DNA from 4 places in the Halomonas sp. GFAJ-1 genome. Region 3 is predicted to be linked to each of the others. Evidence: predicted binding sites of a transcription regulator. Region 3 holds the regulator's gene; each other region holds the start of a gene.

Evidence for each region. The regulator FliA, encoded in region 3, starts transcription of late flagellar genes. The targets are predictions, from matches to a motif close to CTAAAGTTNNNNNNNNNNCNGCCGATA.
Region 1: a site for FliA is predicted at 2,361-2,387, ahead of fliD (flagellar filament capping protein FliD). Genes of this name have one in related genera too.
Region 2: a site for FliA is predicted at 4,679-4,705, ahead of MOY_RS14045 (flagellin N-terminal helical domain-containing protein). Genes of this name have one in related genera too.
Region 4: a site for FliA is predicted at 2,415-2,441, ahead of MOY_RS11210 (DUF4019 domain-containing protein). Genes of this name have one in related genera too.

Annotation. Positions count from the first base shown of each region.
Region 1 covers NZ_AHBC01000050.1:13,952-19,741, reverse strand. Annotated here, with positions in the region: gene fliD (flagellar filament capping protein FliD) at 1-702, opposite strand, end outside; gene fliD (flagellar filament capping protein FliD) at 935-2,281, opposite strand; gene MOY_RS14025 (hypothetical protein) at 2,537-2,866, shown strand; gene MOY_RS14020 (serine hydrolase domain-containing protein) at 3,309-4,316, shown strand; gene MOY_RS14015 (tellurite resistance TerB family protein) at 4,425-4,889, opposite strand; gene MOY_RS14010 (nucleoid-associated protein) at 5,000-5,790, opposite strand, start outside.
Region 2 covers NZ_AHBC01000050.1:20,510-26,799, reverse strand. Annotated here, with positions in the region: gene MOY_RS14060 (EAL domain-containing protein) at 1-675, opposite strand, end outside; gene MOY_RS14055 (hypothetical protein) at 1,022-1,375, opposite strand; gene MOY_RS14050 (hypothetical protein) at 1,496-1,675, opposite strand; gene MOY_RS14045 (flagellin N-terminal helical domain-containing protein) at 2,165-4,639, opposite strand; gene MOY_RS14040 (FliC/FljB family flagellin) at 4,934-6,163, opposite strand.
Region 3 covers NZ_AHBC01000023.1:46,929-53,218, reverse strand. Annotated here, with positions in the region: gene flhF (flagellar biosynthesis protein FlhF) at 1-1,093, shown strand, start outside; gene MOY_RS06285 (hypothetical protein) at 1,090-1,656, shown strand; gene MOY_RS06280 (flagellar protein FlhE) at 1,735-2,172, shown strand; gene MOY_RS06275 (RNA polymerase sigma factor FliA) at 2,200-2,898, shown strand; gene MOY_RS06270 (motility protein A) at 2,938-3,753, shown strand; gene MOY_RS06265 (OmpA/MotB family protein) at 3,758-4,432, shown strand; gene MOY_RS06260 (sensor domain-containing diguanylate cyclase) at 4,454-6,290, shown strand, end outside.
Region 4 covers NZ_AHBC01000039.1:127,757-134,046, reverse strand. Annotated here, with positions in the region: gene MOY_RS11220 (NfeD family protein) at 1-915, opposite strand, end outside; gene MOY_RS11215 (alternative oxidase) at 1,182-1,823, shown strand; gene MOY_RS11210 (DUF4019 domain-containing protein) at 1,962-2,369, opposite strand; gene MOY_RS11205 (class I SAM-dependent DNA methyltransferase) at 2,529-3,272, shown strand; gene MOY_RS11200 (DUF1456 family protein) at 3,285-3,755, opposite strand; gene MOY_RS11195 (hypothetical protein) at 3,848-4,270, opposite strand; gene MOY_RS11190 (DEAD/DEAH box helicase) at 4,517-5,716, shown strand; gene rho (transcription termination factor Rho) at 5,769-6,290, opposite strand, start outside.

The sequences.
Region 1 (5,790 bases), on a different contig from region 3:
GTTTTTAGCGCTGGTAATGGTAATGCCGTTTACTTTTAGGACGGCATCTTTACCACCATTCTGGGTGTTCGCTCCTTCCGTGAAGGGGCCGGTCACTGGCTGCTTGTCAGCATCAATAAAGCTAAAGCTATCAATGGAAGCATCGGCCCCCGTCTCTTTAGAACTTAGCGCCAGCCGGTAGCCTTGGCCGTCGTTGATGATGGTTGCGTTAACACCGGCTTCTTTGTTGGCGTTAATGGCATCACGAATCGCGGAAAGGCTGCTGCCGGGGGCAATATCGATATCCACGGAATCGCCGCTACCAAAATTGAGCCGCATCGCGGTGGCGCCTTGCAGGTCTAGCGCTTCATCTTTTCCTTCGGTAATTCTGCTAGAGGCCAGCGTACCGGAGGTGGCAAGCTGGCTCACTTCCACCCGGTAGCTGCCCGGCAGTGCGCTGGCAGTGGTGGTGGCTTTAACGGCATCGCCCCGCACGCTGGCGGAAAGGCTTTGGTACAGTTTGGGGTCGTTAATTTTCGCAACTGAGTCTTGAAACGCATTCAGCGACGTTTGCAGCTGGCCAAACGCGGAAATTTTCGCCTGCTGCTGTTTTTTCTGAAGCGTAATCGGCGCAAGCTTGCCCCGCTCGGCTTCCTGAAGCTGATCAAGCAGCCCTGTTAGGTCAAGGCCAGAACCAACGCCAAGAGAGGTTATTGTCGCCATGCGGGATTTCCTCAGTGCAAAAGCTAAACCATGGCTAGTTTAAACAAGCCATTTTTAAACAACCGAACGGGCGCGCGCAGTGATACTCAGCGCCCCCATAAAATAGATATACTATTTATCGGCAGAACAGCGCACAACTTTAGCGCTTTTTCGAGCTTTCAAAGAAGGCAGGAGGTTTATCTAACAAAAACGCCTGCTTGGTGCAGGCGTTTTAGGGCATCACGACCGATTGTTACCTGCGGCCTAGCTGGGCATCCAGTGCATCAAACTGCTGGGTGAGGTAATCGCTGGTTTGGTTCATCTGGGCGATCATGCTATCCAACTGACCAAACTGGGTACGATAGCGGGAGATGGTTTGCTCGATGGATTGCTCCATACGTGTGTAGCGTTCAACCAAGGATTCAGAGCGGTTTTCAGCACCAGAGATGGCCCCAGTGACGGTACCGTTCGTGCTTAGCAGCTGCTCTATGGTTTGATTCAACTGGCCGGCCATGCCGGTTTCAGCTGAATCACCGGCAAAAAACGTCGAAAGCGCATCTTGGTTATTGGCAATGGCGTTATCCAGCGCATCATCATCGATAGCTAGCGTGCCATCCCGCTGTAGCGAAATACCAATATCGCTCAGCATGGAGAACTGGCCTTCCACACCGCCGCTGAGCACGCTGCGCAGGCGGGACTCCACGGTGCGAATGGCGCTGTCGCCCAGCAACTCGCCCGCGGCACCTGTTTCCGCATTAAAGCTGGTTAGCTCACCCATGGTGCTTTTTAGGTCGTTATAGGCATCCACAAAGCTGGTGACGGCTTCACGCACGGCGCGGGTGTCTTGCTCTACGGCAATGGTGCTGCTGCCCTCTTCTTGCAGGTTAAGCGTCACGCCTTGGATAGCGCCTTCCACTTGATTGGTAGGGCTGGTGATCGCGATGCCGTTAACGTTTAACGAGGCATCTCGACCCGCTTGAATGACATCAGCCGCTAGAGGGTTGTCAGCACCATCCCATTCAAGGCCAGATACGGAAGCTGCTTCACCGGTTTGGGTAGAGTTCAGCGCTAAACGATACTCTTCACCATCAAAGATAATAGAGGCAGACACACCGCTATCTTCGGTCGCATTTATCGCATCGCGAATATCTTCAAGGGAGCTTCCAGCAGCAATCTGTACCGGCACACCTGGCTGGTCATCACCGGCGAACTGTAGGGTTAAGGTACGATCTGTATCAGTGCGAGAAGCTTCAGGATCAGCGACCGAATTTGTCGCGAGCGTGCCAGCACTCGCCAATCGTTCAACCATTACGTTGTAGTTGCCGGGCTGCGCTTCGCCATCTGCAGCGGCGGTAACGGCACTGCCACCTACGTTGGTGGAAAGGCTTTCATACAGTGCACTATCGTTTAACGCTGCAGAGGCCGTTTGAAACTGAGCAAGGGAGCTTTGTAGCTGGCCGTAAGCGGAAATTTTGGTTTGCTGGGTTTCCAGTTGACGCTCTATGGGTTCGAGCTTGCCTCGCTCAGCTTCCTGCAGCTGATCCAGTAAGCCGTTCAAGTCTAGCCCAGAGCCAATGCCGAGTGATGAAATGGTAGCCATACAATACCGTCCTTTTTTAAAACGCCCTCTACTATCTTGACGCTGCTTATCTGTTAGATGTCGATCTATAATTTATGGTTATCGGCTATTAAACCCTAAACTTAAACATTAAAGAAAACTTTTAAGCATTCAAACGTTACCGCATGTAAATGGCAGCTTAACGCTCATCCCGACATAGACCTTGGTCTAACACACCCATTGCTTTATAATGCACTGCAACAAGCCCGTTTTGGTCCTGTTTGCAGGAGAACATTTATGCCTTCCCCGGTGTTTCAGCCCGCACCCCAAGTCGCTACGGCCGCTTACCATGTGCAGCGCAGCCTGCGTCACTGTCTTTCTACCGTTGCCGAGCTGCTTTACGACAGCGGCCACGTACTTGAAACCCTCACTCTGCCCCAGCGCGGCCTTACCCAGCGCGAGCTTAATCAGCTAGGCGCGCAGCATAACCACTGGCAGGCTTGCCAGCAGGTGCTTGAAGAGAGCGGTGCCGCGGAATTTAACGATTACCACCGTTTGGTATTAACGGCCATGGGGCGGGAGATGATGTTCGATATGTTTGGCCAAGGGGCCGCAGACTGCGCGTAGCGCTTGCTGCTTGCCGGTACGTGACACTGGCGGTTTTGAAGCTACTGTTATTAAACCATTGTTTTGAAACCAGTGATTTAAAAAAAGATATTTAAAAACCAAAGCGCCCGCAGGGGCTAGTTGAAGCCAATTACCTGCAGGCGCTTTGCTATGTCGGGGCGTGCTGGATTAACGCAGGCCAAGCATCGATAGAACAAACAGAACTACCACCACTAAACCTACGATGTAAATGATGCTACGCATAACGGCGCTCCTTGCTTTTTGCGTTTTAGAGAAATCAAAGGGTTGCTTACCTTAAAGCGAACAATTCAAGCCTAGCAGGCTTTTGATCTTTTTGCATAATGCCCCCCATCACTTCGTGATTGAACCTCTCCTGTATCTTAGCCTCGAACCTTTGCTTGTTCTTTTCCCATCTGCCACCGCTCTTTGCCAAGGTGATGCTATGCGTTTACCTGTGCTACTGATTTTCTGTGCCGCTATTTCACTGCTGTTTAGCGCTGGCGCGGCAGCCGATGCACCAAGCTCCCGCGCGCTGCAAGCTCTCGACCAGAAAACGGCGGCACTAGACCGTGTGCATGCGGTGGTCGTTGCTCACCAGGGCAGTATTGTTCACGAACTGCATCAGGGTGGCCCGGGCGTCGCTGCACCTACCAATATCAAATCGCTTTCCAAAACCGTGCTGGCGGCCATTACCGGCGCAGCCATTGAGGCGGGAGCGATCGAGTCTACCGAGCAAACCTTGGTGGCGCTGTTAGGCTCGCTACCCAACGGCGCTGACCCGAAGGTGGATGAGATTACCGTGACGCACTTGCTGGCTCAGCAGGCGGGGTTGGAGCGTACTTCCGGCAGCAACTACAGCGCTTGGGTCGCCAGCAACAATTGGGTGAATAATGCACTCTCCCGCCCGTTTGTGGATGAACCCGGCGGGCGCATGCTCTACTCCACGGGCACCAGCCATTTGCTTTCTGCGGCACTCACCCAGGCAAGTGGCGAAACCACCCACGCCCTTGCGCAGCGTTTGCTGGGCGAGCCGCTGAACATTGCGATACCCCCCTGGCTGCGCGACCCCCAGGGCATCTACTTTGGCGGCAACGATATGCAGCTTTCACCCAGGGCGCTTATAGCGATCGGCGAGCTGTATCGTAATGATGGCATGGTCGTCGATGACAGCGGAGTGGGCCAGCGGGTGCTGCCGGAAGGCTGGGTTGAAGACTCTTGGACACCCAGAGGCCAATCCCCATGGACAGGGGATGGTTACGGCTTCGGGTGGTTTATTACAACGCTTGCGGATGTGCCGGTGTATTACGGCAGGGGCTACGGCGGGCAGGCGCTCTATGTCATTCCAGAGCGGGAAATGACCGTAGTGATTACGTCCGACCCAACGCCCCCTTCTCCGGGCGGCCAGTTTCACCAGCAGTTAAATGATCTGGTCGTTGAGCTGCTACGTTGAGCTGCTATGTTGACCCACTAAGTTGATCTTCGCTGACCGCTGGTGCTTTGCGCTCTATTTGCTATAGGGCGTACCAGATCAGCTAAGCGGGTGGCCTCATTTTGGGCATCACTTATCGGCGGCACGCGGCTTTTTTGCCTGCAGTTTGGTACGAATAAAATCACCGTGGCTTACATGTAAAAGGTCTGCCAGCCGACGTATGCGGTGCTCTTCAAGCGGGTCGATGCTGCCGTCTGCCCAAGCCAGCTGCCACATTAATGCCACCAGTTCGCAACGCTGGTCGTAGCCGTAGTGCTGCTTAATTAGGCTGACAAACTGATAGTGATCCACCGCATCATCCACCTCCGCTTCTGCCAGCGCCATTAACTCGGTCACTTCGCTGTCGCTTAGCTGGTAACGGGTGGTTAACATCTGTTTGAGCGCGGTGCGTTCGGCGTCACTTTGGTCATAGTCGGCGCGCATCACTTCGCACAGCAGCGCCGCGGTGGCTAGCTCTAACGTAATGGTTCGATTTTCACGCTGCTCCGGCTCCGCCAGCGCCCGTTGGAAGAAGTTAGTGATAGCAACCAGCACGCTGTTTCTCCTGTTATAAAACCTTATCTTACGACGTCTACCACCGCCGTTAGTGCCGCGCTACGCACCGTAGCCCATCCCTCAACACTCCAACCTTCACCACTTTCCCCTCACTCTTTACGCTTAGCCAGCTGCTCTTTTAGCTGCTTGGGCACTTGCTTGATGATCAGGCGATCTTGGTGTTCATCGTACTCGATGCTGGAACCCAGCAGGTGGGAGTCAAAGCTGATGGAAACGCCACCGGCGCGGCCGGTAAAACGGCGGAACTGGCTGATGGTGCGTTTATCCGGCGGTATCTCCGGGGAAAGGCCGTAGTCGGCGTTGCGGATATGGTCGTAAAACGCTTTGGGCTGTTTTTCGTCTACCAGCCCTGAAAGCTCTTCTAAGGTCATTGGCTCGCCGCGGCTCAGCTGCTCGTTGGCGTAGTCGACTAGCGTGTCGGTTTTTTCCCGGCTGGCCTCGTCATCAAAATCCTCTTTTTCCACGTAGTCGCTGAAGGCTTTCAGCAGCGTACGGGTTTCTGCGGGGGCATCAATGCCCTCCTCCATCCCGAGCAGGGCGATTAGGCCATCGGCGAGCTTTTTGCCGCCGCGATCTTTTAAAAACGACACATACTGGGCGCTTTCGGAATCACTCTGCCACTGGGTAAGGTTTACCCGTACCGCCAGGGTTAGCTGTCGGGTATTGAGCTGGGCGGCGGGCACCGCCTGGTGCGCCTCATTAATGCCAATGCCTTCCCGCTGGTGCACCAAGCCTAAAAACAGGGTTTCGGTGTCGCCCTGGCGCAGGTGAGCAACAACCAGGTAGCCACTGACAGAGAGCTGCTCTTGCAGCGTTTGCGCTAGGCGCTCGGCCATGGCGATAGAAAACTGGGTAAAGTCTTGCTCACCGGCCATGTAAT
Region 2 (6,290 bases), on a different contig from region 3:
CTCTGTGTGCGCTCCCACTTGAGGCACAAACCACGCAGCCCCCATGGCCACGTAGTGCATCCCACAAATAGCCACCGAAGCACACAGCGCGGCGATAAATGCGCAGCGTCGCGAACGCTGCATGCCCCACTCCTGGCGGCATAGGCGATAGGCATAAACGGTGAGCACCCCCAGCCCTACGGCCACGGCTAATGAGAGCAGAAAGAGGTCAACCGCGTAGTAAAGGGTGGCAGGCAGTTGCATGGCGGCCATGCCGGTGTAGTGCATAATGCCAATACCCAGCCCAAGCCCCGCCCCAGCCCACACCACCGCGCGGTGGGGCAGTGCCTCCCGGGAGAGCACGGCCATGGCCCCTAAACTACCCAGTATCGCTGGAAAAATAGAGAGCGCCGTGAGTAGCGGCGCATGGGAGACGGGGAAATCCAACCGATAGGCGTGCATGCCAATAAAATGCATACTCCAAACGCCCAACCCCATTACGCTAGCGCCTGCTAGCAGCCATATTCGCCGCCAGCTTGCCCGCTGGGCCTTACCCACTAATTTAATGATATCTAAACCGGCGTAGCAGGCCGCAAGGGCGATCACCCATGACAGGAGCACTAAGTGGGGTATGTAATGACCTTGAACAGCATTTAACGCAGAGGGATCAACGAGCAGGTTAGACACAATGGGCATGAAGAACCTTTCTGATAAGGGCTTTAGATAGCTACTTTTGTAATGCCTTAATTCACCTCACTTTCACCCCGACTAAGGGCAGCCTCTTATACCTTGCGTGGCAAAATAGGGCATAGCCTCACCCTCTGTAACATCAGAAAAGTGCCGCTAACGCCCCTTTATACAGAACCCACTGAGCCGCTGAAAACCGATTCATCAACGCAAGGTTAAACCTTTGCCTTACCAGTAATACGAGTGTTAATTCTCAACAGGGTGATGGGCGGTGGCATGCTTGGCACCACCTAACGTGCCACCTAAGCGCGCCAATAATGTCACCAATAAAACCAAGAGAGATAGCGGCCTAGAGTTAACCTTGCGGTAAGCGCTGTACGCGATCATAAAGCTGCTTAGCGTTCTCTACCGCCATCGCTTCATAGGCATCAAGAGTGAACAGCACATCCTGGCGGCTGTCGTTCATTACTGTTTCAAGCTCATGGCGGTAGCGTTTTAGCAGGTGCGATAGGTTCATACGAATCATGGTGAGTTCAAGCTGAAACTCCACTTGAAGCTTGGTATAGCGTTCAATCTGGTTAGGCACCGAGCTAGTCTCCAGCACCGCGTTAATCATCTGCTCAATATGATGTTCGACCGCATTCAGCTTCGGGATCAGGTCGTTAACGACCTCTAAAGCAGAAATGGTAGTGGTGGTGGTGGGCTTCACGGTACTCCCTATGAAGCTAGCTTAAAGGCTAATTTCAGTGGATAAAAAAATTAGCGTAGCACCGTCGGTTGGCGTGTGAATGGGCGATTAGAAGAAGAATGGCAGCATATTTCACTGCACTTAAAGATTAGCGTGAGCCAGCATCGCCAGGGTATGTTCCCGCTGCTGTTTAATAGCGTTATCCAGCATCTCAAGAAGCTTGTTGTAATCCTCCGGCATCAGCTCATCCATGCCTGTGTCTTCAAAGCGAGTGAGCGTAGATTGGGTATCATCAATCAGTGCCTGCAGCTCATCAATCACGCGTTGTTGTTCATTGTTTGTAATCAATTTCTGAAGCCAAAAGGTGCCAATGTGAAAAAAGGTCGGCAAGCAAGTGTAACCAACCACTACTGATCTTTTGACTACCGTTCTTGGCACGGCCAACCATGGCGGCCTTTGCTAAACAGGTAATCAATCTCTACTTCCTACAGCAAGTAGCCATCCGCAAGTAGCCATCCCGATATTCAAAGCCACACATCTGCGCTGTCACTCCTCCATCCTTGTTAAGTGCTATACATATCACACGAGCCGTCTATCAATATGAAATAAACCAGCCAAGTGTTATTGCATTCATCCATTACGTTTTCAATGTCGATAGCATCAATAACCGTAGCGCCAATCTCCATGCCCATTACAACCTTAGAACGCGCAACACCCAGTGCTCGATGGTTGTGGCATCCAGGATGCACTCGCGGATAGCAGTGTCGGAAAGCCCCAGCAGGGTGTCAAAACCAGGCGCATAGTTTTTACTTAATCAAGCAGTGCCAAAACGGATTCCGGGATGACATTTGCCTGCGCCAACATACTATTACCGGCCTGCTGCAAGATTTGTGAGCGCGTCATATTGGCCATTTCCACTGCATAATCGGCATCCATAATGCGGGATTGGGCGGCACCTAAATTGATGGCAGTTAGCTGGTTACCTTCAATTAACGAGGCAAGGCGGTTTTCTGTTGCGCCCAAGTAGCTGCGTTTTGAATCCACCATACCGATAGCTTTATCTAAGGCCGCGAGTGGGTTACGTGGTACGCGTAGTCTAAAATCTTCGCCATTTTCACGAATTTGTAGACGAGTATGAGGCACGCCATCATCGTCAAAGCCATCAGCATCGGTTAGCGCAACAATACTAAAGTTGTTACCGCTATTAACATTGCTTGGATAGTAAACCAATACTTCAGCATTGCCGTTTGAAGTTCTAAGAACCACCTCATTGGTTCCCTCCAAGTCAACCAGCGTGGCGGTTTTATACCCCCCGATTACAGCACTTTCTCCGGGTAAGCTAAAATAGTAGTTGCCGTCTTCGCCTTGGCGCAGCACATCTTCAAACTGTTGGCCTTTCGCATCAGTGTACTGGACACTTACGTTCCTTGGATCAATCGTTATTTCAGAGTAACCGCTAACTCGGTCTCGCTCATGACTTGCGAGACCAAGGATATCTGGTTCCGGTTGTGTTGCTGTCGCAGTCGCTGCAACCGCATCGCCATTAGCATCAATCGTTACTTCAAGATCAGCTTCAAAATATGCCTGACTGCCATCAGCCTGTTGGCCACGTATCATCCACTGCCCATCAGTCTCACGCTGCACGATGGCTAAAGAATCTAATCCATTAAAATCGCCATTGAACGTTATGTTGCTTGTATCCAACGCCGATAAGTCTGTCGCCGGCGTTTCTGGATCTATAATCGTAGGCAACCCTGACAGATTAATACCGGCAAAGCCTTGAGAGTCAGCTTGCAGTTCTAAGTCTTGCTCCGGCGTAACACCGGTAAGCTCAAAGTATTCATAATTCGCACTGGAGCTGCCCGTTCTTACAAACAGTTCATCATTTTGATCGCGCACTAAAACGCCACTGGATTCTGAAAACGCAAGTTCCACTCCGCTAGTGGAGTACGTTTCACCACCAAACGTAAAGTCACCAACTATCGGAGAAAAGGAATCATCTACCTCTGGAACAATTGCGCTCGCGTTAGACGCGAATACCAACCGGTCACTTGCAGAGATACTGTCTACCTGAAAAAAACGCTCCTCACCGCTAATCTCTGCGCGAATATAGAGTTCGCCGCTACTATCCTCAGTCAGCTCGGCGGGAAGTAGTGCGCTCCCCCCAGACGATACATAGCTAACACTTGTAGCCCCTGACAAACTGTAGGTTTCACCCCCAAACGAAAATTCATCAGCAATATTCGTATAGGCGCCTGCTTCAACGGTGGTTGAAGGCTCTAACGTTGCCTCAACAGGATAAGCACGCACTGGCCCAATGGAACCGTCAGGACGCGTGCCCGTCACCGTCGTTTCTTCATAGCTGAGCGCAAAACCCGCCCGCCGATAGCTTAAACTGCCATCCGCTAGGCGCTCTTCAAGATAGTAGGTATCGTCTTGTTGAATAAGCCGTTGATTCGCAGGAAGCTCTGGCAATGAGACTGCTTCAGTTTCAAGCGTACTAGCGAAAATTGGTCGCGGTGAACCGATAGATACCTGGCTGGTGTCCGTGGCAGTATTATGCGAAGCCGTTACTGTTACCCGTGAAAAGCCACCACTACCATCGCTAGTGTAATAGCCAAAGTTATTTGAAAAGTAGAGTGGTTGTTCGGTACCAGCAGCAAAGCTAAGTGACGTATCAAGATCATACAGCGGAATATCGCGGGCGACACCACGCAAAGTGTTGCGCTCCGTAACTTCGCCGTCAATACCAGCAACATTAAGCCCTTCTAACCCTAACGCCTCCACGCTAAACCCAGGTGGGCTTAGGTCAACGCCTAAATTTTGGCCATCGTTTGCCCCCACCTGCAGCGGAATACTACCTGCCTGCCCTGTCATCAATGGAATGCCGTTATAGTTCGCTGTTTCCGCTAGCCGATCTATTTCTTGCAGGTTGAAGTTGATCTCTGCCTGAATGGCATCGCTATCACGCGTTTGGTTTGTACCATTAAGGCCTTGCACCGTTAGCTCACGAATGCGTTGCAGCTTGTCGTTAATACGGTCTAGAACACCGTGGGCCGTTTGCGAAAGCGAGACACCATCATTAGCATTGCGGGCAGCTTGGCCGAGCCCCGTACGCTGAGCCTGAAGCCGGTTGCCTATCGCCTGCCCCGCCGCATCATCCTTCGCGCTATTAATGCGCAAGCCAGAGGAGAGCCGCTCCATGCTGGTGGCAAGTGCATTTTTAGATTTGCCCAAATGTTGCTGGCTAACCAGTGAGGTGAGATTGGTGTTGATGACGGCCATAGCGCTTTTCTTCTTCCATGATACATAACGATAACTAGTTAACGGCCTAATGAGCTATAACTTTAGCGAACGTTAAAAAAAAGCGCGTTTAGGCACAATATAACTAAATGACGAAGTGAAATTTATGAGCGATTACCATAGGTTGAGTATCACCAATGACGCGCTGGTGGTCATCATCGGTCATAGCTACCTCACATCAATATCGAACCAATAAAAAAACCGACCCCCATAGGGAGCCGGTTCATTGTACTGCTTAGCGATAGAGAAATTTCCCTACCAAGGCCAAGCCTCAAATTAACCCAGCAGAGAAAGAACGTTCTGCGGAATCTGGTTGGCCTGAGCCAGAACGGAAGTGCCAGCCTGCTGCAGAATCTGCGCGCGGGTCATGTTGGCGACTTCTACTGCGTAGTCAGCATCTTCAATACGCGAACGGGCAGCAGAGAGGTTAGTCTCGTTGGTGTTCAGGTTAGTGATGGCATCTTCGAAACGGTTTTGAACAGCACCCAGCTCAGAACGAAGGCTGTCAATCTGATTTAGCGCCGTATCTAAAGTAGCAAGCGGGTCAGTCGTTCCACCCTGTGTTAGATCAGAAAAAGCAACCTCATCACCATCTAGTTCAAACGTGATGGTGTCACCAGCTACAGTACCTTCTGAAGGATCAAGCGCAATATAGAAACTAGTTGCTTCGCCCTGAGTGACATTAATCCCGCGCGCTGCTAGGTTATCAACTTCAGTCGCATCAGCAGCAGTAATTACAACTTCTGCAAATAAGTTGCCTTTATCGTCCATTTGCGCTTCAGCAGTAGGCGCTACACTAGTAGCAGCAACGCCTAATCGTGCGGACAGGTCATCAGCGAAATCATCAGTGTCTAGAGCGATTGTTTCAACTTCAGTAGTTGCACCAAAGAAACGGGTAATGGCAGTATTTTCTGCGGAAATACCCGCAGCGTCGGCCTCAAAATCAATAGTAGTTGCAGCATCACTGACTGCTGCAGGGCCAGTCACGTTGAAAGAGCCCAGGCCAAGTGTTTGAGCATTGATTTCCTGAAGGCCAACACTAATGCGCTGACCATCTTCGGAGCCAACCTGAATAGCCAGCTGCTGGTCTTGCGCCAGTACGTTAGTGCCATTGAAGTCAGTTTCGCGAGAAATACGATCAATCTCGTTCAAACGCTGACCAATTTCGTCTTGAATGGACTGTAAGTCATCCTGAGAGTTGGTGCCGTTAGCTGCTTGGACAGACAGCTCACGAATACGCTGAACGTTGTCGTTGATCTGGTTCAGACCACCTTCAGCGGTTTGCGCGATGGAAATACCATCGTTAGCGTTACGCTGTGCCTGAGCAAGACCATTGATCTGTGCAGTCATGCGGTTGGCGATGGCTTGGCCTGCCGCATCATCCTTGGCGCTGTTGATGCGCAGACCTGACGACAGACGCTCCATGGAAGTCTGCAGAGCGTTTTGGCTCTTGTTCAGGTTGGACTGGCCGATCATCGATGTGATGTTGGTATTGATCACTGACATGGGTGATTCTCCTTTCTTGGACACTGGCCTAGAAGGCCCGCTTTTCGGCCACTGTTCGTGCCGTTATATCTATTAACGGCCCAGCGATGGGAATCTTTAGGGGAAGTAGTAAAAAATAATGTAAAAG
Region 3 (6,290 bases):
CGCGGCGCTGATTGACCAGGCGCTGGACGGCCAATCCACATTAGCCAGCCAGCCTGCTTCCGCGCCGGTAAGTCTGCCCCGCTGGTCAAGGGATGTGCTTGGCCAAGGGCGTCGTCTCTCATCGGTACTGACGCGCCTGCGCCAGCGAGTGGCGGGTTTTGCCCGCTTAGAGGCGGTATGGGATATCGCCGCCCTGCCTAGCGCAGTGCAGGATGGGCGGCTTGATCGTTTACTCGCTGATGCGCCCCCGACAGACAACCTACTAGGAATGGCATGGTCGCCCCGCCGCAATGAACGCGGCTGTGACTGGTCAATGCCAGATATTGGGCTAGACGCTAACGGGGCTTGGTCGGCGCTGCCCCGCCTGCAGCATCGCCAGCCCGCCGGTTGGCAGCCCCGTTTGGCAACACAAAGTGATGAACACGGCATCGCCGTCCATTTGCTGCCTACGCTCCCCGACACCGAAGCGCTGGCATGGTTGGAAGCCCAACACCTGACCTGGGTCAGCTTGGTGCCTGCCAGCCAGCGGGTATACTTCCAGGGCACGCGTTGTGCCCAGCGCCAGTTATTTATTGATAGCACGCTTACGCACCATATAAGCGTGCGTTTTCGTGGGCAGCCTATGCAGCTGTGGAGTGCCTATGCAGAAGTGACTGACGCGTCTGGCACTGCTCTATTGGCATGGTACGGAGAGGTTCGTGACCCCGAAAGCGCTAAGCGTATTGCTCGGCGTTACTGGTTAAGCCCTGCTCGATTAGGCGCTGATGCGCTCTCTTTACTGGCGACCCAGCTGCAAAGCGAAGGGGTCACCGCGCTGACGAAGCGGGCATGGCAGCAGCTTAAAGAAGCCGACAGTGGTGATGTCAGTGCTGAAATACGCCTGCTCATGGCCAGCGGCGTTGCCGCCGTAGCAGGGCATTTGGACAGTGCCGACGATGCTGCTGCCCTGGCCCTGCGCACCGACCTGATGCTGCTGCTAGGCACCCAGCGAAAACGGCGCGATACCGCCTTGCTCGACGGATTAGTGCATGCCTTTATGGCCCGCGATGCGATTCGTCAGCTAGGTAGCGTGAGCCGAGAGGGCATGCTATGAGCAGCCAAGACCAGGCAGCGGGGCTGCGAAAATGGGCGGATTTACAGCGTCAGCAGCGCGGAGACATACCCGAAGATACGCTACCGGATGAGCCAGCTCCCACAGAGCCAGTCTCAAAAAAAGCGGCTTCTGTTTATGCTGCATCCGCCATGGTGCCAACCGTAGAGGCGCCGCCCACGCCGAAACAGCCGCTGGTGGTGGTGGGCCTACCCACCCATCAGCACCAGGTTAACAAGGTAAGAAGCCGCCTCAGCCAGTGGTCGGCATTGGGGCGCCGCTGGGCAGGCGACCCAGATGACTGGGACATTCACCTGGTTGACCCTGCTACAGCTAATCTGCCATTACTGGTGGCGCGCTACCCGCGCTGGGCGTTGTGGGTAAGTAGCGATGCGGATGCGTTTATGCCGATGTACCGAGTTTTGCGGCAAGTGCATGACAACAAAGGTCCAAAGCGCCTGTTGGCGCTGCATGAGCCCCACTTGCCACGCCAAGGATTACTCGATAACTTGCGAGAAGCTGCCGCAGGTTATTTAGACACAGAACTGCTGCTGCTTGCCCGATAAGGGCTGCAGCGTTTACAAGCAAGCGGGTATTGGCAGAGAAGTACTGGCCACTATCTAGTAGCGTTACTGGGAGCACCCATGCAGCGACAAAGCAGGCAGGGCAGGAGCATCTTAAAGGTGGTCACGGTGAGCATTACGGTGTCGCTCATCGCGATGGGGTTGGCAAGTAGCGTACAGGCAGCACCTGGCAGTTGGAGCAGCCAAGTTCCCAGTGTCATGGTCGCCATGAGCGACCGGGTCAGCAGCAGCCAGCCCATCGTAGCGCCCAGCGCAGCGCAAGTGGGAAACGCAGTGATTGATCGGATACAGTGGCGGTATGAGGCGCCACCGGCGTCGCCAGTCAATGCTTGGCTATGTCACCCTGAACAGTGCATCCCACTTAACAGCATGCGGGGTTCCACTATGGCATTAGCCGGAAAGCACGCCGATGCGCCGCTGTACTTTCGTTTTGCCTTAACGCCCGGCCAGCGGCCGGTACGGGTACAGGGGCTGCAAGCCATCGTGAATTACCAGTAAAAAGTGTTTTAGCCGCGAGGCACGAGGATGTATACAGCACAAGGCAGGATCAAACAGAGTGAGCTGTTAACCCAATACATGCCACTGGTGAGACGTCAGGCCTTAACGCTGCAGGTGAGGTTGCCCGCGAGCATCGAGCTAGATGATCTTATCCAGGCGGGCATGGTGGGGTTGTTAGAAGCCCTTGGGCGCTTTGATGCGGCCCAAGGCGCGACATTTGCCACCTTTGCCAGCCAGCGAATCCGTGGCGCGATGATGGATGAGCTACGCACGCGCGACTGGCTACCTCGTAGCGTGCGACGTTCGGCCAGGGCGATGGATGAGACGGTGCGGCGGCTGGAGCAACAGCTAGGCCGCGCTCCCGAAGAGGGGGAAATCGCCCGTGATTTAGAAATGCCGCTAAGCGACTATCAGCAGCTACTCAATGACACCAACAGCGGCCAACTGCTGCCGTTTGAAGAGCTGGTGACAGAGGGTGGTGAGCCTAGTAGCGGCGCTGGCAATTTGCTCTTCGACCAGTTGTTGGACGCTCAGCAACGTCAAACCTTGATTGAGGCGATTGAGGCGCTGCCAGAGCGAGAAAAGCTGTTAATGGCGCTGTACTACCAAGAAGAGATGAACTTAAAAGAGGTGGGTGCTGTGCTGGGGGTTACCGAGTCCCGTGTCTCCCAGCTGCATAGTCAGGCCGTTAGCCGTTTACGCGCCCGTTTGCACGACGCCAATTAATCTCTCACTCACTTATTTGAACCCGGCGAGGAGCCGTTGATGAATCCATCTACGCTGATCGGTATATCTGCCAGCATTCTACTGCTGGTAAGCGTGCTGTTTTTTACCGCAGAGTCCCCAGAAAGCTTTCTTAACTTACCGGGGTTAGCGATTGTCATTACCGGTACGCTGGCCGCTACGTTTATCAGTTACCCGCTGAAAGAAGTACTTCGGGTAGTGCGCTTGGTAGGCTTAGTGTTTCGCCGTGAAAATACCTATGTTCGAGATGACATTAACGAACTCGTGTCGATGTCTCGGCTATGGTTTAAAGGCGATGTTCGGGCGGTGGAAAAAGAGCTTGAGCACACCCGTAACCCGTTTCTACGCACGGGCATTCAACTGGTCATTGCCAATACCAAAGAGGATGAAATCTTCGACATGCTGCGCTGGCGCATAGCGCGGTTAAAAGCGCGCGAGCATGCAGAAGCACAAATTTTCCGCACGATGGCCACTTACGCGCCTGCCTTTGGCATGATTGGTACGTTGGTGGGGTTGGTTAACATGCTTGAAGTCATGGATGCGGGTGACCTAGAAGTCATTGGCCCGCGCATGGCCGTTGCCCTGCTCACCACGTTTTACGGTATTTTGCTCGCCAACCTAGTGTTTAAGCCTATTGCCGTTAAGCTTGAGCGTCGTACCGAAGAGCGCCTCATTACCATGAACATGGTGCTTGAAGGTATATCGCTCATCACCAAACGTCGCCTACCGTCGTTTATTGAAGAAACACTCAACTCCTTTGTTGCCAACTACCACGACGAAATACGCGATGCTACTGTAAAGCCACGCACCACGCCTAGCCCCGCGACAAAAGGGTAGCGACATGCTGAACAGTGAAGCCCGTCATGCGCTGGAAATGCCCAATGCCGAAGGCGAGGGGGATGAGAGCTGGTTAACGAGCTATCTGGATGTATTGACGCTACTAATCACCCTGTTTGTCCTCCTGCTGGCGTTAACGCCGCCAGGCGGGGGAGAAGCGGCAGATAGCGATAGAATGCGCTCGGCCAGTGCGATTACTGCGCTGCCCCTGGCAACCTTAGCCACTGGTATTCAGCCTCGTCACCAGGGGCTAAGGCCGCAGATGGCGGGGCTAAATATTCCCGGGGTCAGTGTTTCCCAAGGCCGTGAAGGCCTTACCCTGCGTATTGATGATAGCCTTTTGTTTCCCAGTGGCGATGCCGTGCTAACGCCCCAAGGGCAGAATGTGCTAGAAAACCTGATAACGGCGCTTGAGGCCTTTGAAGGTCAAATTTCGGTAGAGGGGCATACCGATAATATACCCATTGCTACTCCTCGGTTCCCCTCGAATTGGGAGCTCTCGGTAGGACGCGCGATTGCGGTTGTGCGCCACCTTGAACGCCAGGGAGTCGCTGTTTCACGAATGCGGGCGGTCGGATATGCCGACACCCAACCCATGGAAAGTAACGCGACCGCAGAAGGGCGAGCAGCCAATCGTCGCGTTGAGCTGTTGCTAAAGCAGCAGTTTGAGGGTGAATAGATTTTTTTTCGAGGCTATTTCGTGCCGAAGCAACACCCTTTACTTCAGTCGTTTGGCGCTTTGCTGGTGTTGGATGCTGACAGTCGGCGCATTCAAGCTTTCAGTAGCAACCTCGCCGCACTGGTTGGCATGACCGTTACCGACGGGCGTGATCAGACGCTGTCGGAAGTGCTGGGCAAACGCCTAAGCCAGCGGCTACGTCACGAGCTACAGGGCCAGCAGCGCTTGGCCGGGCCGCTAACCTTTACCCGCCCGGCGAGCTCAACGCGCTTTCAGCTTTATGCCTACCGTTCAGGCGCCTACGTTGTGGTAGAAATTGAACCACTGACACCGGTTGGTAAACGGCGCTTGTTAGGCACGGTGAATGAGCGCTTGCTCAGGCTGACGGAAGCGAGTCATCAAGAGGAGTTGCTTGACTACCTAGTGCGGGCTGTTCAAGAGTTGACCGGTCACGATCGCGTCTCGATCTGCCACCTTGACAGCGACTGGCACGGGCTGATCGTCGCCGAAGCATGCGGCAGCGGCTTACCGTCACTGTTAGGTCAGCGTTTTCCCTCCAGCGACTTTCCCCTTTCCTTACGCCTCGCCTACGAGCGCCATCCGGTGCGCTTAATTGAGGATGTGGCAGCGCCCAGTGAATACTTAGTCCCCCGTGATTTCCCTGTGGCACTTAACGATAGTTTTCTGCGTGCCCCTGCCCCAGAGCGTCAACGCTATCTGCACCGTCTTGGCGTTCGCGGGGCGTTAAGCGTTGCTATGCAGAGCGATACTGGCCTTTGGGGGCTGCTGTTTTGTTATTCGGCGAAATCACACCCGGTGGCCCCTCCGGTGCGTGACGCAGTGCGCATGCTGGTGCAAATGGCGACTCAGCGCCTGCTGCTGCTGCGGGCACGCCAAGAAGCGCGCTATCTACAGCGCGTGCAGGATAGCTTGGCGCTTTCAACCAAAGCACGCGAAGAACCGCAAAGCCCCCAGCAACTTTTGGCTGAACAGGCGGATACCTGGATGGCACTGTTTCGTTCCCACGGCGTGGCACTATGGGCGAAGGGCAGCGTTTTTCAGTCTGGTAATACGCCGGCCCCAGAGGCGATTAGCCAGCTGGCTAGGCGCTTGGATAAAGCCCATGGTCATAGCGGGCCGTGGTGTACTCGGGATATCTCTAAGGAGCCGTTAACCACATCGCTGTCCATGCCCGAGCAGTGTGGTGTGCTAGCAGTGCCCCTGCCCGTGAACCTCGCTCAGCGCGGTTGGCTGCTGTTTTTCCGTCCTGAGCAGGTAGAAAGCTTCTATTGGGCGATGCAGCCTAAAGCTTTCCCTCAGGGGGCCGTCATAGCCACTCCTCCAGCGGCATGGCATGAAGAAGTGGTGGGTAAAAGCGAGGCGTGGCAGCGGGTCGAGCGCCTAGCAGCCGTGGACTTGGGGGAAGACCTAACATTGGCGATTTCAGCGTACGAAATCAGCACGCTCAATATGTACCTAGAGTGCGAGCGCAAAGCCCTGGCCGAAGCAAATCAGCGCTTAGAGCAGCTGGCGCATTTCGACCCGCTGACCCAAGTATGGAACCGCTACCGCATTGAGCAAGCCATCGACGCTGAGCTGGTGGCCGCTAAACGCTATGGCGCGGTCTTTGCAGTGTTGCTGTTCGATGTAGACCACTTTAAGCAGATCAACGATAGCTACGGGCATAGCTTGGGTGACGACGTGTTGGTATCGCTAGCGCGCTTGGTGGAAAGTTCTCTACGCGGTTGTGACCACCTGGGCCGCTGGGGCGGAGAAGAATTTGTGGTGCTAGCGACTCACTCCGACATAGAGGCGGCCGCTGGTCTGGCGGAGCGGCTGCGCCATCTTGTTGCCTCGC
Region 4 (6,290 bases), on a different contig from region 3:
AAAAAGCGCTAATAGCAGCGAAATAACGCCGATGGTGCCGGGAAATAAGCTACCAGGGCTTGAGAGTTCGAAAATCAGCCCGTAAAAACCGATAATCATTAAGAAGTAGGCAATATTAGGATTAGTGATCAATGACAGCAGTTGGGTACGCCAATCAGGGTCAAAGCGCTCAACGATCAGGTTTTCCGTCGCTAATGTGACATCTCCCCGCTTCATCACCACCGTCATACCATCCAACTGCGCGAGCAGGTCGTCGATATCTTTTGCGACAACATCAATTACATTCTGCTCTAGTGCTTGATTAGCAGTGAGATTCACCGCGTCGCGTACCGCTTCTTCCGCCCAATCTGCGTTGCGTCCGTGGCGCTCGGCCAGGCCCCGAATAAAGCTAACGGCGTCCTCCAGTACCTTTCGATCCATCGCACTGCCTTCACGCTCAGACTCTTTTGCATCACCTTCGTCTGTGTCTTCCTCCCCGCTAGCAACGCCAGAGCCAACCATTTGCACTGGCGTTGCCGACCCTAAATGGGTGGCAGGTGCCATGGCCGCCACATGGCTGCCATATAACAAATAGGTGCCAGCACTTGCCGCGCGTGCGCCGCTTGGCGACACATACATAACCACGGGGGTTTCGGAATTGAGCATGGCTTGGATCATGTCACGGGTAGTTTCAACCAGCCCGCCAGGCGTGTTTAACTCAACAATAACCAGATCACTGTTCTGCTCTTGAGCCCGACGAAGGCCACGCCCAAAGTAATCCTTCGTTGCAGGCCCAATGGCACCCTCAATGTTGAGCACCAGTGCCTTACCACCACTATTTTGCGCCATCGCCTGCCATGTAAAAGACGATGTGGCCATGATGACGCCAGCGAGAAGCATCCAGAGCCAGTGCGATTTGAGAGAAAAGGCTTGCATGATCGCTCCTCGCGCTTCGCGCCATCACCTAAGTCTTACAACAGTGACCACTACCACACCGCTTAGTTTCACAAAACCTATACAGCATGTAGGAACCGGAAAGCAGCTGTTAATATCAGAACCTCTTTTTAACGTAGCACCTCTGGGTGGACTCGCCATAAATTAAGTAAAAGTAAGCACTAATTCTTACGCTGTTTATCCTTTTTGAGTGAACCAGACTCTTATACAGAAGTCGTACTACCAGATAAATTCAGATAAGGAACATAATGATGCGCACCACCAACGACCGTTCAACCGAAAGCGACACGAAGCAGACCCACTATCAACCGCGCGGATTTTCTGACCGCATTGCATATCGGTTAGTACGCTTTATGCGCTTTTTTGCAGATGTTTTTTTTGCAGGCCGCTATGGCCATCGAGCGGTAATTTTAGAAACCGTGGCCGCGGTGCCAGGTATGGTAGGAGGCGCCATTCAGCATCTACATGCCCTGCGGCGAATTAAAGATGACGACGGCTGGATTCGTACGCTGCTGGATGAAGCTGAAAATGAGCGTATGCACTTGATGACGTTTATCGAAGTGGCCAAACCTAACCGCTTTGAGCGTTTCATTATTATGTTGGCGCAAGGTATTTTCTTTAACCTGTTTTTCTTGCTTTACCTCTGCTCCAGCAAAACTGCCCACCGGGTAGTGGGTTACTTAGAAGAGGAAGCCGTTTATAGCTACACCGAGTACCTAGAAGGGATTGATCGCGGCGAATACGAAAACATTCCCGCTCCGCAAATTGCTATCGACTACTGGAACTTGCCTCAGGATGCTCGGCTGCGTGAGGTGGTGGTTGCAGTAAGGGCGGATGAAGCAGACCACCGCGACACTAATCATGATTTTGCGGATCAGCTTTCTCAATAACTCTCTCAGTAACTCTCCCAATAGCGCTGTCTAAGCAGTTCTATTTCAATCATTATACTCAGCTGTTTCCACTACTGGTTGAGTTGGCGCCGCTGGATTAGCGGCGCTATTGTATCTTCCGCCACGTCTGCCCTGTCCTTATTCGATATAATAGCCGCTAACGCGCCAAGTGCCGTTTTCAAGGTGGGGCGTTACCACCTCCATAACCCTGGGGTTATTTTCAAAACGTGTTTGAAACGTGAACTCCTTATAGTCCCCTCGTGGAGCACCGGGCATAGACGTATATTGCGATACCCTTACACGGCGTCGCGTTTCCGCTGCACCAAAGTCCCGCCGGGACAGCGAAATAGTGCGCTGAAGCATAGCCGCAGAAAGTGGCGCTTGTAGCAGCGGCGATGCCTCATCCCACGCCTGCTGGTATTCCCCTCTATCTACCGCCGCTAACCATGCCAGCGCAGCCGCTTCGGCCGCCTGCACAGAAGCTTTAGCATAGGCCGGAAGAGTGAGTAATAGCGTTGTAAAACAAAGGGCAAGTAGTTTGCGCATAGCGGGCTCTTGTGGTGACGTTAAGATTACCTACCTGTGAGGTGTTATCGGGAAGTAGCCGGATTTCTTTAGCCGTCGTCCCGCCCTCGCTTCTCAATTCCTACCCGCTCGTTTACTATGCGCCATCCCTTTTATTCCAGCTTCCATCACTAGGCGACCATGTCTGTCAACGCACTTTATACTGATCTTTCTGGCTACTACGATTTGATGTGCGTAGACATCGACTATCAAGCGCAAAGCAACGCCATCCGCAGGCTGCATCAGATATTTGGCAACGGTGGCACCACCCACTTGGATTTAGCCTGTGGTACCGGCCCCCATGTGCGCCATTTTATCGACGCGGGCTATACCAGTAGTGGGCTAGACATTAACCAACCGATGCTGGATATCGCCGCCAAGCGCTGCCCAGAAGCGCACTTCTCGCTGCAAGATATGAGCACCTTTGAGATTAACGAACCCCTCGATCTCATCACCTGCTTTTTGTACTCAATCCATTATAACGATGGTATTGAAAAGCTAACGGCGTGCATTGCCAGCGCCCAACGCGCACTGAACGCAGGCGGCGTCTTCTATTTTAATGCCGTCGATAAAGACAAAATCGACAACGGTTTATGCGTTAAACACACCGCCAAGCAGGCAAACAATACCTTTACCTTTCGCTCTGGCTGGCATTACTGCGGGCACGGAGAAAGACAGTCACTCAGGCTGAGTATCGAAAAAACGAACGATGAAGAGACGCAGGTTTGGAATGACGAGCACCCCATGGTGGCAGTGAGTTTTGCAGAATTAAGCGCCCTATTGGCGCCTTACTTCGAGGTGCATGTGTTTGAGCACAACTACGACACCATCTCGCCGTGGGATAACGCCTCTGGCAATGCGATTTTCGCTTGCGTGAGGCGCTAGCTTTTTAGCACTTTAACTCTCGGCGTTGGGCCGTAGCTGACGCTGAACGCCGAGCAGGAAGTTACGTAGCATTTGGTCTTTGCACTCGCGATAGTTCTTATGGCTGGGCTTCCGGAAAAAAGCGCTTAGCTCGTGACTGCTTAAGGGCAAGCCCACCAGCTCAAAAATCTCTAAAATGTCATCCGCTTTTAAATTCAGCGCAATACGCAGCTTCTGGAACACCATATTATTGTTCAACTGCGCTTCCGGCGCGGGCTGCGGGCCTTCGCGCTTACCCCGCTTAAAGCTGATAAAGCCATTCAGAAACGACGCCAGCTCCCTGTTCTTCATTGTGACAAAGGCGTCATCTTCATCCTTTTTCAGCCAAGCGGTTACTTGCTCTTGTGTCACCTCAACCTCTGCAAGAGCGAAGATATTCACGATGGTGTTATCTTTTAAATCAAAGGTATAGCGAATACGGCGAAAAATATCGTTATTGGTCAAGAGCGAGCCCCTAGTCTTAGGTATGTTCAACACCATCAGCTGTTAGCTGAACCTGTGTCTGTCATCAGTGGTTGGTACATCAAGAAAGCAGTTTAGCCTGCAGTTAACGTTTCAAGCAGTTCATCTATTTCTGCTTTCAATTCGTTGTCTTCAATTCGACGTGCGCTCTCTTTTGCCTCTTGGAGGTTTTTGATAGCCGCGTCTGTTTGGCCCAGCTCCACTTGCAACATTGCCATGGAAAAACCGATGGATGACAGATGGTCTTTCGAATCTATCGCACTGGCTTTTGCTAACGCTTTTTCGTAGAGGGCCAGCGCATCTTCCAGCTCTTCGGTGAAGTCCGCCAAGGTTTCCCACTGCTCTGGGTGATCTTTATCGGTATTTTCATGCTCGCTGCAAATCGCCTGTAGCTCGGCATACAGCGCTTCAAAGGTGGCGCGATCATCTTTGGCGGCGGCCTTCATCAGCTTTTCAGCAAGTTCGTAAACTGCCTTGTATATTTTGGTATTAATCATTAACCACTACCTTTCTCTATTTAAAAAACAGTAACAAGTAAAACAAATCTGCTGAACGCCAACGTTTGTAACACAGTCACTTCACCGCAACCGGCGACATTATACCCCTTAGGGATGGCCCCCGGGGCGGTCATTTATGGCTTTATGGTGGGGGGGGTAATGAGGCCCTTCCTAGGGGTGCTTTTACGCTATACTGCACCACTTTTTATTTTCGACACCCCTTACGACCCTTTGTCAGAGCGTCTAATGCCCTTTTCAAAACTAGGCTTATCCAGCCCACTCGTTCAAGCAATTACTGAACTCGGTTACAAAGCACCCACGCCCATCCAGGAACAAGCGATTCCTGTCATTCTTTCGGGTAAAGACTTAATCGCCACCGCACAAACCGGCACAGGTAAAACCGCTGCCTTTGTGCTGCCACTGCTGGAAAAATTCAGTAAAACAGCCGAACCGCTGCGCGGCAAACGCATTCGTGCGCTGATCCTGGTGCCGACCCGCGAGCTGGCAGTTCAGGTTGAAGCCAGTGTGGCGCAATACTCAAAGCATACCCAACTCACCTCAATGGCCGCGTATGGCGGCGTGGATACCGCGCCGCAAAAAGAGCGCTTAATCGAAGGCGTGGACATTCTGGTCGCCACACCGGGCAGGCTGCTGGATTTGGCGCATCAGCGCGCGCTGCACTTTGATGAACTGCAAGTCATGGTGCTGGACGAAGCGGACAGAATGGTCGACATGGGCTTTGTCGATGATATCCACAAAATCATCGTGCGCCTGCCGGAGAACCGGCAGAACCTATTGTTCACGGCCACCATGACCAACGACGTGCGCGCCATCGCCCACGCGTTTTCAGACAGCAAAATGACCGACTTGGCGGCTGACATTTCCATTACACCCAATGTCCGCGCCGCCGCCACGATCAAACAGTGGCTGATCACGGTCGACAAAGACACCAAGTCCGCCCTGTTGAGCCACTTGATCAACCAGCAAGCGTGGGATCAGGCGCTGATTTTTGTCGAGAAAAAACACAGCGCCGCCAAGCTGGTGGCTCAGCTGGAAAAACGCGGCATCCAAGCGGATTCCATCCATGGCGGCAGAAGCCAGGCCATGCGTGAAAAAGTGTTGGATCAGTTCAAATCGGGCGAACTGAAGTACCTAGTAGCTACGGGCGTCGCCGCTCGGGGACTGGATATTGGTGAACTCAGCCGTGTAGTGAACTACGACTTACCTTTCCAGCCAGAAGAGTACATCCACCGCATTGGCCGCACCGGCCGTGCGGGTGCCTCCGGTGAAGCCATCTCGCTGGTCGATATCAGTGACTTTAAAAACCTGTGCGCAATTGAAAAGCGTTTGAAAAATACAATTGAGCGCAAAGAAATTGAAGGCTTCCCGGTTAAAAAAACCGTGCCCGCGTCTAACTTAAACCACGTCAAAAAAAGCAGCCGTTAAGCGTTAACAAAGAAGCTCACTCTTGTATTCGTTTCAGAGGTGAGCTTCTCCTCTACTCAGCCGGTGAAAAGGCATCCAACAGCTCGGCATTCGTGGGGTATTTCTCCAACAGTGCAAGCAGCTTCTGCGCGCCTTCTATGGGCTTAAGCGGTGTTAACGCTCTGCGCAGTGTGCGTACTTTTTCAGTATCTTTTGCATCGATCAACAGCTCTTCACGGCGGGTGCTGCTTTTGGCAATATCGATCGCCGGGAAAATCCGTTGATTAGCCACGTCCCGTGATAGCACTAGCTCCATATTGCCCGTGCCTTTGAACTCCTCGAAAATCACCTGATCCATACGGCTTCCCGTATCCACCAGCACGGTGGCCAGAATGGTGAGCGAGCCGCCGTTTTCGATTTTTCGCGCCGCGCCAAACAGTTTGCGAGGGATTTCCATCGCCCGGGAATCCAGCCCACCCGACATGGTACGCCCATTGCCCCGCTGCTCGGCATTATGAACCCGCGAAAGCCTTGTGAGTGAATCGATCACGATCATCACATCGTGCCCCTCGCCTGCCTGCTTGCGCGCTGTATC